2 regions of the Clostridium sp. DJ247 genome follow, and region 1 is predicted to be linked to the other one. Evidence: riboswitches for the same ligand, from Rfam matches in the RefSeq annotation. Region 1 holds a riboswitch; the other holds the start of a gene.
What was found. Region 1 has a riboswitch for lysine ahead of dapA (4-hydroxy-tetrahydrodipicolinate synthase). Riboswitches for the same ligand answer to the same signal wherever they lie in the genome.
Positions count from the first base shown of each region.

Region 2: linked by a shared signal. The riboswitch ahead of HGI79_RS05240 (aspartate kinase) and the one ahead of dapA (4-hydroxy-tetrahydrodipicolinate synthase) in region 1 are both predicted to bind lysine.

Region 1 covers NZ_JABAIW010000035.1:6,408-14,118, reverse strand. Annotated here, with positions in the region: gene HGI79_RS14320 (homoserine dehydrogenase) at 1-1,001, opposite strand, end outside; gene HGI79_RS14315 (aspartate kinase) at 1,032-2,351, opposite strand; gene dapA (4-hydroxy-tetrahydrodipicolinate synthase) at 2,892-3,779, opposite strand; lysine riboswitch at 3,895-4,072, opposite strand; gene HGI79_RS14305 (diguanylate cyclase) at 4,267-5,655, opposite strand; gene cheB (chemotaxis-specific protein-glutamate methyltransferase CheB) at 5,697-6,728, opposite strand; gene HGI79_RS14295 (response regulator) at 6,753-7,711, opposite strand, start outside.
Region 2 covers NZ_JABAIW010000008.1:71,293-79,003, reverse strand. Annotated here, with positions in the region: gene HGI79_RS05250 (ATPase) at 1-258, opposite strand, end outside; gene HGI79_RS05245 (M18 family aminopeptidase) at 652-1,953, shown strand; lysine riboswitch at 2,288-2,483, shown strand; gene HGI79_RS05240 (aspartate kinase) at 2,657-3,859, shown strand; gene lysA (diaminopimelate decarboxylase) at 3,884-5,182, shown strand; gene HGI79_RS05230 (GH36-type glycosyl hydrolase domain-containing protein) at 5,307-7,711, shown strand, end outside.

The DNA of each region.
Region 1 (7,711 bases):
TCAGTATAATGTTTAGGTATAACATTTATTCCATCTCTATCATTTCTTAAAACAGATATGATATCTCCAACCACAGCACTACCTGTAGGAAGTTCTCCTGCGCCTCTTCCATAAAGCATTAAGTCTCCTACAGCATTTCCTTTAATAAATATAGCATTAAATGAGTCATTAACATTTGCTAATGGATGAATTGCTGGAATCATTGTAGGATGTACTCTAAGTTCTAGTTTTCCATCTACTTCTTTAACAATAGCTAAAAGTTTTATAACATATCCAAGTTCTTTAGCGTATTGTATGTCTACAGATTGTATTTTAGTTATTCCTTCTCTGTATATATTGCTTACATCCACTTCAGTTTCAAATGCCAGTGTAGTTAAAATAGCTAGCTTATAAACTGCATCATATCCTTCTACATCTGAAGTTGGATCTGCTTCTGCATAACCTTTTTCCTGTGCTTCTTTTAGCGCTGCTTCGAAGCTCATACCCTCTAAAGTCATTTTAGTAAGGATATAATTTGTAGTTCCATTAATTATACCTATAACTTCTTCTATTTTATTAGCTGTCAAGCTTTCATTTATACCGTGGATTACAGGTATTCCTCCAGCAACACTAGCTTCAAAATTTACTATAACACCTTTATTTTCAGCCTCTTTGAAAATTTGCTGTCCGTTAGTTGCAATAAGAAGTTTGTTAGCAGTTACTACATGTTTTTTCTTGCTTATAGCGTTTAAAATATATTCCTTAGCAGGCTCTAATCCACCTATAACTTCTACTACAATCTTTATACTATCATCTTCGAATATTTCATCTGCATTCGTAGTTAAAAGTTCCTCTGGCACATCTACACTTCTATTTTTATTTATATCCCTTACCAATATCTTTGCTATTTCTATATCATATCCTGCTCTCTTCATTATAGCTTCTTTATTAGCATTCAGTATATTCCAAACACCCTTACCAACGTTTCCTAAACCCAATAATGCAATTTTAACTTTTTCCATAAATTCTACCCCCTTTTATTATATAGGAAATTAATTTGCAAATGCTTTGTATATAGATCTTAGTGCTTTTTCGAAATCATCATTTTCAACACCAACAATTACATTTATTTCACTAGAACCTTGATTTATCATTCTGATGTTAACATCACCTTCAGCCAGTCCTCTAAATATTTTTGATGATGTACCCTTAGTTCTATTCATTCCTCTTCCCACTGTAGCTATTAGTGCCATATTAGGATAAACCTCTAAAGAATCTGGTTGGCACTGAGCTTTAATTTGTTCTAATACGCTATCTAATTTATCTTCAAGTTGAGCATCCTCGATTACTAAAGAAACAGAGTCTATACCTGCAGGCATATTTTCAAAGGATACTCCATTGCCTTCTAATATGGCAAGTAGCTTTCTACAGAATCCTTGTTCTTGGTTCATTAGCATTTTATGTATTGCTATAACTGTAAAACCTTTCTTACCAGCTATACCTGTAATAGTTCCACTATAGCTTATAGGTTCTTTATCATCTACAATTAGTGTTCCCTTATCCTCTGGTCTATTAGTATTCTTTATATTTATAGGAATACCTAAATCTCTAATTGGAAATATACTTTCTTCATGAAGTACTTTTGCTCCCATATAAGAAAGTTCTCTAAGCTCTGTATAAGTTACTACTTCTATAGGCTTAGGATTTTCTACGATGTTAGGATCTGCCATTAAGAAACCTGAAACGTCAGTCCAATTTTCATAAAGTTCTACTTCTAAACATCTAGCAAGTATAGCTCCAGTTACATCCGAGCCTCCTCTTGAAAAAGTTTTTATAGTTCCATCAGCTAATGCTCCATAGAACCCTGGTACAACTGCTCTTTCTACTCCTGCCAACCTTTCTTTCATAGCCTCTTGTGTAGCTTCTAAATCTAGGATTGAGTGCTTTTTAAATCGTATAACCTCTGCTGCATCTACAAACTCATATCCTAAGTAATCCGCTAGTATAAGTCCGTTTAAGTATTCTCCACGACTAGCTGTATAATCTGCAGAAGCTCCCTGTTCAATTTTCTTTTTTACCTCATCTAAATGTTGCTTTATATCTATTCTAACCTCTAATTCTCTCGCTAATTCAACGTATCTTTCCTCTATATGTTTAAAAACATCTTCAATAGATATACCATTTTGAGCATGTGCATGACATAAATACAGAAGATCTGTAATTTTATAATCCTTGCTAAATCTCTTACCTGGTGCTGAAGGTACAACATACCTTCTTTTTTCATCATCAAGAACTATTGCTTTTACCTTTCTAAATTGTTCACTACTTGCTAATGAACTTCCTCCAAACTTTGCTACAATTATATTATTCATTCTTAGCCCCCCATTGTACTTTGTAAATTAATCATAAAATTATTAATAAATATTATAAAATCCAAAATGTATTGTTACCACTGGTAGATTTGCCCTAGTTAAGATCTAATCTTATAATTTATATTGTTCAAGATTTTATAATTTAAAAATCCAATATATGTTTCGCTATGTTATATATTATACTGTCTTTAAATAAAAATCAACTGTTTTTTACCGACGAACATTTTACAGTAGTTTGTTTGCCATGTAAATGTTTTTTATATTATATTTACTACATTTTTAAATTTAATTCATAATATTATAAAAATTATACAAACAGCAATTTATCCACAATCATTATTTACTTACGAATTAAGCATGGAAAAGTGTGATAACAGCATATATTCTATATCTGTTATCACACTTTTTATATTTAACTATATTAAATATAAATATATAAGTATTTTAATATATTTTACTATGAAAATCCTCTATGATTCATAATTTAGTTTATACTAAGTACAGTTCGTCTTATATGTTTTTTGTAATATTATACCTATTCTATTCGCTTAATACAATGCCATATTCTTTCATAGAATCCATTAATATCTTCGCATTATCTTCACTCATATCAATTAGTGGCAACCTAAGTTGTCCAACATTCATACCCATAAGATTCATTGCAGTTTTAACTGGAATTGGATTAGTTTCTATGAATAGTGTGTTTATTAATCCATTCATTTTAAGCTGTAACTTTCTTGCTTCTTTAACATTACCAGCTAGATACTCTTTAACCATATTATGAGTATCTTTAGGTAATATGTTTGCAACTACTGATATTACCCCTTTACCACCAAGGGATAACACTGGAACTGTCATATCATCGTTTCCACTGTAAATATAAAAATCTTCGCCACATAATCTAGCGATTTCAGCTACCAGACTTATATCCCCACTTGCTTCTTTTACAGCTTTTATATTTTCAATTTTTGATAACTCAAATACAGTTTTAGGAAGTAAATTTAGTCCCGTTCTTCCTGGAACATTATAAAGAATAATAGGTAATTTTACACTATTAGCTATAGCTTTAAAATGCTCTATAACTCCTCTTTGTGTACTTTTATTGTAATATGGCGTAACTAAAAGTAATCCATCTGCTCCTACTTCTTCTGCATACTTACTCAATTCTATTGAATAAGCAGTATTGTTGCTTCCTGTTCCAGCTATAACAGGTATTCTTTTATTTACTCTTTTAACTGCAAACTCTATAGTTCTCTTTCTTTCTTCATCGGTCATTGTTGAAGCTTCACCTGTAGTTCCACAAATTATTATAGAGTCTGTATTATTTTCTATTTGCCAATCTATTAATTCACCTAATTTATCATAATCTATTCCGTTATCTTTATATGGAGTGATTAAAGCTACTCCTGATCCTTCAAATAAACACATATATAATGCCTCCTAAAATTATAATCATTAAATAACTTTTCCTTTAACAAAACAAAAACAGCCATGAGCAAAAGGTACTCATGACTGTTATATTTAAACATCACCTTTTGCCCCAACGTGATAAGCACTCCTTTAGAAAATTGGGCAATCTTCTAAAGACAGTACTATACTTATTAAGCATAGTCCCAATATATAAGCTTACAAAACCTATATATTTCGGCGGATGACCCTTTCATGTATATTTAACGAATAAATATACATTACTTATGACAACCGCGGCCTCTGTACCACATTGTTTATACGCATATTCACTTATTAATCTCTATTAACATATTAACTAGTTTACCAAATTACATTGTTATAGTCAATTATTTTTTTATACAAGATACTATTTTATTTATTATATTACAAATGCTATTATTATTCTTATATTAAGACTTATAAATCTAAAGTTAACCAATGTATAGTGCTTTACTTATGCCTACATCTAATAGGCATACTGTTGTTGTGTTCTATTATTTCTATTATTTTTCTTACATTCATACATTAGCTTATCTGCCTTTGTAACTAGTTCTCTAATACTTACAGGGTTTTCAGGATCAAAATATGCAACTCCTACACTCATAGATACCTTGAAAGGATAGTTATTTTTTTCATTAAATTTCCTCTGATTATTTATTAGCTTATTTACAAGTTCTTTAGCATCATGTTCACCCACACCTATAGATAAAACAGCAAATTCATCTCCACCTATCCTAGCTACTACGTCATTTTCACTAAAAGTATTTTTTAAAATATTTGATGTACCAATTAAGGCACGATCTCCTTCATCATGGGATAGGGTATCATTAATACATTTTAATCCATCAAGATCTATAAAAAATAATAACATTTCTCTTTTATTACGTTTTGCAAAACTAATTTTGTGTTCTACTAAATTAAAGAATCCTCTTCTATTGTACAATGCTGTAAGCTCATCTGTAACAGACTGGGTTTTTAATTTTTCAAGCAACCTTACTTTTTCAGTAATATCTCTAATAGACAAAAGATAAGCATCTCTACCTTCCCAATCCGTCTCTGTAATACACATTTCTCCAATAACGGGTGCTCTATCTACATATGTTATTGTAACTTCCTTAGTGAGGTTTTCAATTTCGTCAAAATCAACAATATTATATATTAATTGCTTGTATTCTTCACCCAGTAACTTACTTGCTGCAGGGTTAAGATATAACACTTCCTTATGATCATTGATTACTAGTAAAGCATCTGTGTTACTTTCAAGAATTGCTCTGTAGTTTTTTTCAAGTTTTTTTATAATATCAACTGCTCTTTTAAGTTCATTATTTGCATCTTCAAGCTCTTTAGTTTTTTGCACAGCATTTTCAAAGGTAGAAAGAAGTAAATCTATTATTTGTATTCTCTCCGAATTAATAAAATGCCTCTCTCCTTCAAAAAATACTTCAATACCCATTTCACTTATTTTATTTTTCCTTAATTCTATGTTTATAAGCATATGATGAATACGTGAAAGAAGAAAACTTTCCTTATATGGTTTTGTAATAAAGTTATCAGCTTTAACCTTAAGCCCTTTTATAACATCTCCTGGATCTGATAGTGATGTTAACAGTATTACTGGAATATGCTTTAATTTGCTATTTTCCTTTATTTTCTCACATAATTCATAACCATCCATCTTTGGCATAAGTATATCTGTTATCACTAAATCAGGCATATGGTTATTAATATATTCTAAAGCTTGTAATCCATCATTTACAATTACTACTTTGTAATCTATCTTTTCAAGAATAAATCTAAGTTGTTCAGCTTGAGTTAAGCTATCTTCAACAACTAATATTTCTGTGTTTTGGATCATGTTTATCCTCCTTATGCATAAATAAGAACCGTATTTATACTTTATACTTTTCCTAACAACTCTGCAATTTTTTCAGGTGAGAGAACATAGGTAGCTGCATCTATCTTTACTGCTTCTCCAGGCATACCATAAATTATAGAAGTTTCTCTATTTTGTGCTACTGTAATTGCGCCTTTATTCTTTAATAGCTTTAACTCTTCCACACCGTCTTTCCCCATTCCTGTAAGAAGAATTCCTATAGAATTTTCTCCATAATATTTAGCAACAGATCTAAATAGATATGAAACTGAAGGTTTCAATCCATTTTCTTTTTCGTTATCACTTAAAAATATCTGTCCATTGCCTATAACTTCCATATGAAATCCATCAGGTGCAAAATAGATATGCCCTGATAGTGCTTTTTCTCCTTGTTTGGCTATATGTATAGGATACTTTGTAGTTTGAGAAAGCCATTCCACAAGGCCATTTAAAAACCCAGGGGTTATATGCTGCACCACAAGTATAGGTACTTTAATATTCTCAGGAAGTTTAGAGAATATAGTTTGAAGCACAGGAGGACCCCCTGTAGATACTCCTATAACAGCTATTTTTATACTAGGCGAAGTATTCCTTACCCTAATGTCGTTTAATACACTAGATTGAATGTTTTTATGAGCCACTTTACGCTTTATAACTTTTACTTCTGACATGAGTTTAACCATATTAATAATATTTTGAGATACTTGTTGAAAATTAACATCTGCTACTCCTATTGGTTTTTCTATAACTGAAACAGCTCCTGCATCTATAGCTTGAAAAGTTTTACTCACATCTTGGGAATCAAACAGTCCAGTTACCACTATAATAGGTACAGGATTTGTTTCCATTATCCTTCTAGTTGCCTCAAATCCATTCATTCCAGACATATTTATATCCATAGTTATAATATCAGGTTTGCTTCTTTCTATAAACTTAATTGCCTCTTCTCCACTATTAGCCACTCCAATTACTTCAATATTTTCATCGGAATTTAATATATAGGTCATTAATTCCCGAATAGTAGGAGAATCATCAACTATAAGTACTTTAATCATATTTTACACTCCTACATAAAATTTTTATATTAATCTTTTTATAATTTCTAAAAGATTACTTTGTTGAAAATCACTTTTTACAATATATGCACTTGCTCCTACATCTATCCCTCGTTCCTTGTGTTCCATTGACTTAAGAGATGTTACTAGTATAACAGGAATCTCTGATAATTCACTATCCATTCTAATCTTTTTAGTGAGCTCAAAACCATCCATTACTGGCATTTCAACATCTGTTATTACCATATCAAATCTTTCGTTTTTTAATAATGTCCACCCCTGAAGTCCATCTACTGCAGTTTTAACTAAATATCCATGTGTTTCTAGGATATTTTTTAAAAGAGTTCTTGAGGTAATGGAATCATCTACCACAATGATAGATTTTTTTTCAATATTCTCTGTTACTCTATTTTTAATGATATTTGAAGCTTTATTTCCATACTTAATTGATGATTTTATCAAGTCTTGTACATCTAGTATTGGAACCACTTCTCCTGATCCTAGAATTGTTGCTCCTGAAATATTCCTAACTCGTTTTAACTGTTTGTTAAATCTTTTTACAAGCACTTCCTGCTCTATTACTACTTCATCAACAGCAAAAGCTATTCTCTTTTCCATATTATTAACCACTAAAATAGAAATACTATTATTTAATATATATTCTGATTCGTATTCTTGTATTTCTAATATATCTGTAAGGTAGACAATGGGTATAATACAGTTATCTATTATTACAGCATTATTGTTCTCTATTACCTTTATTTCATCCCTTTTAATTCTAATTACTTTTTCAACTTTGCTCGTCGGTATTATAAAGGTCTGTTTTTCAACTTTTACAATTATTCCTCTATTAGTAGAAATAGTTATTGGTAATATAATAACAAAGGTAATTCCCTTTTGCTTTTCACTTTGTACTGTTATTAAACCTTCAAGCTTTTGTATTTTTTCATGTACAATAGCAAGCCCTAATCCTCTACCAGAAA
Region 2 (7,711 bases), on a different contig from region 1:
TGCTAAGTTTAAGTCATTAATAACTATACTATTTATATAATCACTGTTAAATGAACAATGGTGGTACTCAACATCATATCCTTTAGAAGAAAATAGTTCTCCTGCATTTTCTAATAAACGAGATTTATTTCCAGCTAAGCCTCCGCTGACAAAGATTTTTTTTGTAAGGGACTCATTAGTTATAATATATTGATAAAAAGAATAGAAGCCGTAAGAAGTGTTACCACTTGGAAAGAAATTTCTAATCTTACCCTTCATAAACACACACTCCTTATTTATTACAATCATTATATGATATGCAGGAGTGTGTATTTTTGTATATACTTTTTTAAGATTTTTAAGGGTTTATGTAAAATCTCTATGAATTGTTATTACAGCATTAAGGTTAACAACTATTCCGATTATGCCACTTAAGTATCCATAAGACTGCCTAATATTTTCATCAGAAATGTTTTCGTAATTCTTAACAAAATTTTTACTAAAAACTTTGAAATCATTTAAAAGCACCTTTTGTAAAATATTTTAGTGTTGTGAAAAGTATATTAGTATTATAACATAACGTAGTATCTTTTTATTATTAAGAAAGTGAAATTTTGGTATACTTATATAGATAACCATGCCCGAAATTTAACTTAAAATGGAGGAGTAAGTATGAATGAAGAATTAGCAATGGCACAGGAGTTAATAGATTTTATTTATAAAAGCCCAACAGCTTTTCATGCTGTTGAATCTGTAAAAAGTATAATATTAGGTGAAGGCTTTATTGAGTTGAAGGAAGGAGAACGCTGGAGTTTAAAAAAAGGCGGAAAATATTTTGTAGTAAAAAATCAATCAGCTTTAATTGCTTTTGTGGTGGGAAAGGGTGAGTTATCACAAAATGGTTTTAGAATAATTGGAGCACACACGGATTCACCTGGCTTTAGAGTAAAGCCAAATCCAGATATGGAAGTAGAGGGAGCTTATATAAAATTAAATACTGAGGTCTATGGAGGGCCTATAATAAATACATGGCTGGATAGACCGTTGTCCATAGCGGGAAGAGTTACAATAAAGAGTAAGGATCCTTTTCATCCACAAATAAAGTTTATAAACATAAACAGACCACTTTTGATAATACCTAATTTGGCAATACACATGAATAGAAGCGTAAATTCCGGAGTTGAACTTAACAAACAAAAAGACATACTACCGTTACTCTCATTAGTAAACGAAAACTTTGAAAAAGGAAAATATTTAATTAAAACTATAGCACAAGAACTATATGTGGAAGAGAGTGACATACTAGATTTTGATCTGTTTCTATATGAATTTGAAAAAGGAAGTATCATGGGACTTAATGATGAGTTTATATCAAGTGGAAGACTAGATGACTTATCAATAGTATATTCAGGAATAAAGGCTTTAGTTGGAGCTGAAGCTGCAGAAAGTACTAATGTCATGGTATGCTTTGATAACGAAGAAGTTGGAAGTACTACAAAACAAGGAGCGGATTCACCTTTCTTATCAAGCACACTGGAGCGAATTATTTTAAGTGAAAGTACTAACAAAGAGGATTATTATAGAGCAATATCTAACTCATTTATGATTTCTGCTGATCTAGGTCATGCCCTTCACCCGAACTATGGAGAAAAGAGTGATCCTGTTAATAGACCTATAATTAATAAGGGACCAATAATTAAAGTAAGTGCAAGTCAAAGTTATACTTCTGACAGTGTTTCTAGTGCTATATATAGGAGTATCTGTGAAAGAGCGGGAGTTCCGGTACAAATCTTTGTAAATCGTTCTGATGAAAGAGGGGGATCTACTATTGGGCCTATATCTTCTAGTCATGTAAATATAAATTCAGTTGATATGGGAATGGCTATTCTGTCTATGCACTCTATTAGGGAGCTATGCGGAGTTAAGGATTATGTATACTCACTAAAATCTTTTAGCGAATTTTATAGAGCATAAGAGTGCTGAATATAAATAAACGCGCCCGAAATTTAACTTATACTCCGGGATATATTACCATGTTTCGTCACGTTAAATATTTTTAATTAGTCTAAAGTTCAAATTTGAGAAAAATCTAAGAACTTTGATAAACTCGCTATGCTCAAACATATCTAAAGTTCTAAGATTTTTTCTCAAATTTTCACTAGACTAATAAAAAAATATTTAAATGTGACTTCAACATTAGTAATATATCCCTACGTATAAGTTAAATTTAAGCTGCGGTTATCTATAAATAAATGTTGAAATGACTATGCATTTATGATAAACTAAAAATAATTTAATAGAGGATACTACCTAGGGTAGAGGTGCTGTAATTAATAGTACTTGTTTTTAGTCGGCGGACTGTGAGGAGCAAGGAAAGGAATTATAGCCGAAGAGAGTAGTTTGGCGAAACTACTGTCTGGCTTTGCATATAATATATGTAAGGTTGTCACTTAAGTACATATATAAAATCTTTGATTTTATAATGAGTGCTTGCTTTTCTTAAATTATAAAGAGAAGTTTCGTTACTGATTTATTTGAATTATTAACGAAGGTGGAGAGCTACAAAGGTACACGACGTTGCGTATGTAATTTTTTGTGCAGCAGAGGTGTTCCTTTGCTGCACTTATGTTTTATAAGAATATGTTTCTAAATATATGAAATTTTTAGGAGTGATATTATGGCAGTTATAGTCCAAAAATATGGTGGAAGTTCTGTTGGAAATATAGATAAAATAAAAATGGTAGCTGATACTGTTATAAAAAGGAAGCTTGCAGGAGATAGTATTGTAGTTGTAGTTTCTGCTATGGGAGATACTACGGATGATTTGATAGATATGGCTAATAAAATTACTGACAATCCTGATAAAAGAGAGTTAGATGCCCTTCTATCTACTGGAGAAATGATATCAAGTGCATTACTGGCTATGGCTATTAAGAGCTTAGGTCACGACGCAGTAAGCTATACAGCATACCAAATTGGAATAAAAACTACTGGACAATATGGTAAATCATTAATCGAAAGCATAGATGGAAAAAATATAAAGAAGAGTTTAAGTGAAGGGAAAATTGTTATAGTGGCTGGTTTTCAAGGAATTAACCATGAAGGAAACATTACAACTTTAGGAAGAGGTGGCTCTGATACTACGGCTGTTGCTATAGCTGTAAATCTTCATGGGGTGTGTGAAATATATACAGATGTTGATGGAATATATAGCGTTGATCCACGAAAATATAAAGAAGCAAAAAAGTTAGAACAAATAGATTATGAAGAAATGTTAGAGTTATCAAGTCTTGGAGCACAGGTAATGCATTCCAGATCTATTGAACTTGCACAAAAATATAACATACCAATATATGTTGGATTAAGTAATAGTGATACTAAAGGAACCGTTATTAGGGGGGTAGATAATATGAATATGGAAGGTAAACCAGTAACAGGGTTAGCAACAAGCGATGAAGATGTAGCTATAACAATAAAGGATATTCCGAATAACATAAACACACTTTCAAATTTATTCGAAAGTGTTGCAAGTAAGAGAATTAATATAGATATGATTAGCCAAACAGCACCAATAAATAATAAAGTTAATTTATCCTTTACTATTCCAAAAATTGATTTAAATGAAGGTCTACAAATTGTAAAAAAATATTGTAAAGATACAGAGCAAATAGCTATTGATGAAGATATAACAAAGTTTTCAATAGTAGGAATTGGAATGAAAACTACTTCAGGGGTGGCAGCAAGAATGTTTAAGCTGTTTAGTGAAAATGAAATACAGGTAAAAATGGTTACTACTTCTGAAATTAGAATTACCTGTGCCATTAAACAGGAAGATAAATTAAAAGCAATAAATATAGTAGCCAATGAATTCAATCTATAGTATTTTTTAAGGAGGAAATCTAGCATGAGAACAACCGGAAGTATGGAAATTAAAAATAATACCCTGTATGTAGGGGGAGTAAGCACAGTAGATTTAGCAAAGGAATTTGGAACACCACTGTATGTAATGGACGAAGAATTAATAAGAGATCAATGTAGAAGATATTATAAGGCTTTTAGAGTAGAAGAGGGTGTTAACAGAGTTGCGTATGCAGGAAAAGCATTTTTAACTTTAGCTATGTGCCAAGTTATCAATGACGAAGGTTTATGCCTTGATGTTGTTTCAGGAGGAGAACTATATACAGCTTGGAAAAGTGGTTTCCCAATGGATAAAGTATATTTTCATGGTAATAATAAAACTCTAGATGAAATGGAGATGGGAATAAATCTTCAAGTAGGAAGATTTGTAGTAGATAATTTTTATGAAATAGAAAAGATAAATGCTATTGCAAAAGAAAAGGGTATTAAACAAAAAATATTACTTAGAATAACACCTGGTATAGAAGCTCATACTCATGACTATATAAAAACAGGTCAAATAGATTCGAAGTTTGGATTTACTGTGTTAAATAATAATACTACAGATGCAGTAAAAAAAGCCTTAGAACTGACAAATATTGAACTAATGGGACTTCATTGCCATATAGGATCTCAAATATTTGAAACTCAGCCTTATGAAGATGAAGTAGAAATAATGCTTTCTATAGTAAAAAGTATTAAAGATGAAACAGGATATGATGTAAAAGAATTGGATTTAGGTGGAGGCTTTGGTATATATTACAAAGAAGGGGATTCGCCTAAAAAGCTAGAAGATTTTTGTAAAATTATACTAGATAAAGCTGAAGTAGTAGCGAAAGAACTTAATATAAAATTGCCTTCACTTGCTATAGAACCAGGAAGATCTATAGTTGGTAATGCTGGAATTACTCTATATACTGTAGGGTCTATAAAAGATATTCCAGATGTTAGAAAATATGTATCTGTAGATGGTGGTATGACTGATAACATAAGACCAGCATTATATAATGCTGAATATGAATGTATTATAGCTAACAAAGTTGAGGACAACTCTAGAGAGGTTGTCACTATATCAGGAAAGTGTTGCGAATCTGGAGATATTTTATTAACGGATGTGCAATTACCAGAAGCTAAAAGTGGAGATATATTAGCAGTACTAGCTACAGGAGCATATGGATACTCTATGTCAAACAACTATAATAAGATACCTAAAGCTGCTGTAGCTATGGTGAAAGAAGGAAAAGCCACTTTAATCTGTAGAAGACAGACTTTTGAAGAAGTTATAGAAAATGAAATATTAATATAATAAAAATACGCTGTGTAGAGTTTTCTGCACAGCGTATTTTTATTATATTAATATTTATATTTTCCTTTATAGTGGGAATAATAATCTAAGCACGAATTCTTTTTACATGAAAGGATGGATTTTTATGCTTTATATTATATTATTGGCACTAATTATATTGATAGCGGCTGTCTATATAATACCTAATAGAAACGAAAGAGATGAAGAAAACATAATGGAGGAAGTTCCAAGCTTAAAAATAAATAAGGAGGAACTCAAAAAGCATGCTATTGAGATATCTAATTATTCTAAGGTAACTAAAAGAACAAATTGCAGGAGGATGTTAATAAAAAGTTTAGATTCCAGTTACAGAAAAATACTTGATGGTTATGACTACCTAGATATAGAAGCTAAAAATAAAAATGAAGTTATTCAAGCTGCGGATTGGCTTCTAGATAATCTTTATTTAATCCAAAAGGAGTATAAGGATATAAGACACAACATGCCAGAGGAGTATTATAAGAAGCTTCCTGTCATAAGTAAAGGTAGCATGAAGTGTTATCCAAGAGTATATTATTTAGCTGTACAATTGGTAGCACACACTGATGGTAAAATTGATGAAGAAACTATAGAAACTTTTATAAATTCATACCAGAGTAATACTGTGCTTACAAGTGGGGAATTATGGGCCCTTCCTGCAATGATTAAAATAGCGCTAATACAAAATATAAGTAAAATAACAGATAGGATAGTCTTTATTCAAAAGGAAAGAAAAAAAGGAGACAGCATCGCAGAAAGAATTATAGATGCTTCCATTAATGAAAAAATAGAGGATGAAATTAAAAAACTATCTGCAGAGCAAATAACTTTTACTCCTAAGCTTATTGAAAGGTTATTGAAAGTAATAAGAGATAATGGAGTAGAAAATCCTATAGTTTATAAGTGGATAGATGAACTATTAGATAGTCAAGAAACTAGTGCAGAAAAAATAATTATTGTGGAACATCAGAAAGAAATATCATACCAAGCATCTATAGGAAACTCAATTAACAGTATTAGAGAAGTTGAGGCTATAAATTGGAGGGATAGCTTTGAAAAATTAAGTTATGTAGAAAATATCTTAAGAAAAGATCCACTACATATATATGAAGAAATGGATTTTCAATCTAGGGATTATTACAGACATTATATAGAAAGACTATCTAGAAAGATAAATATGCCAGAATCTTTTATAGCAAAAAAAGCTATTGAATGTGCAGAAGATGCTATGAATAACCATAGCTTAGAAGAATATAAGAAACATGTGGGATATTATATTGTTGACTATGGAGTACAGTGTTTAAAAAATAAGATAAAGTTTGATGAAGCTGGAATAAATACTATAGACAGTAAAGCTAGAAGTAAAAATGTTAGCTTTTATATAGGGAGTATACTTTTAGGAACAATAGTTTTAACTGCAGCAATAGTAAGCATAAGTTTCTACTATGATACAGCTCCTGTAATATGGAAATATATTATAGCAGCATTAATTATTTTAATACCTTGTAGTGAAATAATTGTATCTACCTTTAATTGGAATATAAGTAAAATTGTGAAACCTAGGTATATTCCAAAGATTGAATTTAAAGGTAGAATTCCAGAGGAGTTCAGCACCATAGTTATAATACCTACACTATTAGATGCAGAATTAAGAGTTAAGAATCTGATAAATGATTTAGAGGTTTATTATTTAGCAAACAAAGAAGAAAATTTGTATTTCGCGTTATTGGGAGATTTTAAAGATAGTGATAAAGAACATGAGGAAGAAGATGACACCATAGTGAAAACAGCCCTAGGTTTAGTAAAAAAATTAAATGAAAAGTATAGCAGTAGTGGAGAGGATATATTTTATTTCTTCAATAGATATAGACAATATAATTCTAAAGAAGGTATTTGGCTTGGCTGGGAAAGAAAGAGGGGTAAGCTTGTTGAGTTCAATAATCTAATTAGAGGAGACAAAGATACAAGTTACAATGTAATTAGTGGAGATATAAATAATTTATCTAAAGTTAAATATATTATAACTTTAGATGCAGATACACAGCTGCCAAGGGATAGTGCAAAAAAATTAGTTGGTGCTATGGCTCATGTACTAAACAGACCTTATGTAGATAACGCAAAGAAAAAGGTGATTAGAGGGCATGGACTAATGCAGCCAAGAGTCAGTGTAGGAAGCTTAAGCGCTAATAAAACTTTATTCTCTAGAATATTTTCTGGAGAAACAGGAATGGATTTATATACTAGTGCTGTATCCGATGTATACGAAGATTTATTTGATGAGGGTATTTTTACAGGTAAAGGAATATATGATGTAGATGTATTTATTAGTATACTTAAGGATGAAATTCCTGAAAATTCAGTATTAAGTCATGATCTACTAGAAGGATCATATACTAGAGCTGCATTAGTTACAGATATTGAATTAGTGGATGGATACCCAGCTTATTATAATTCAAGTTCAAAAAGACTACACAGATGGGTTAGGGGAGATTGGCAATTACTTCCTTGGTT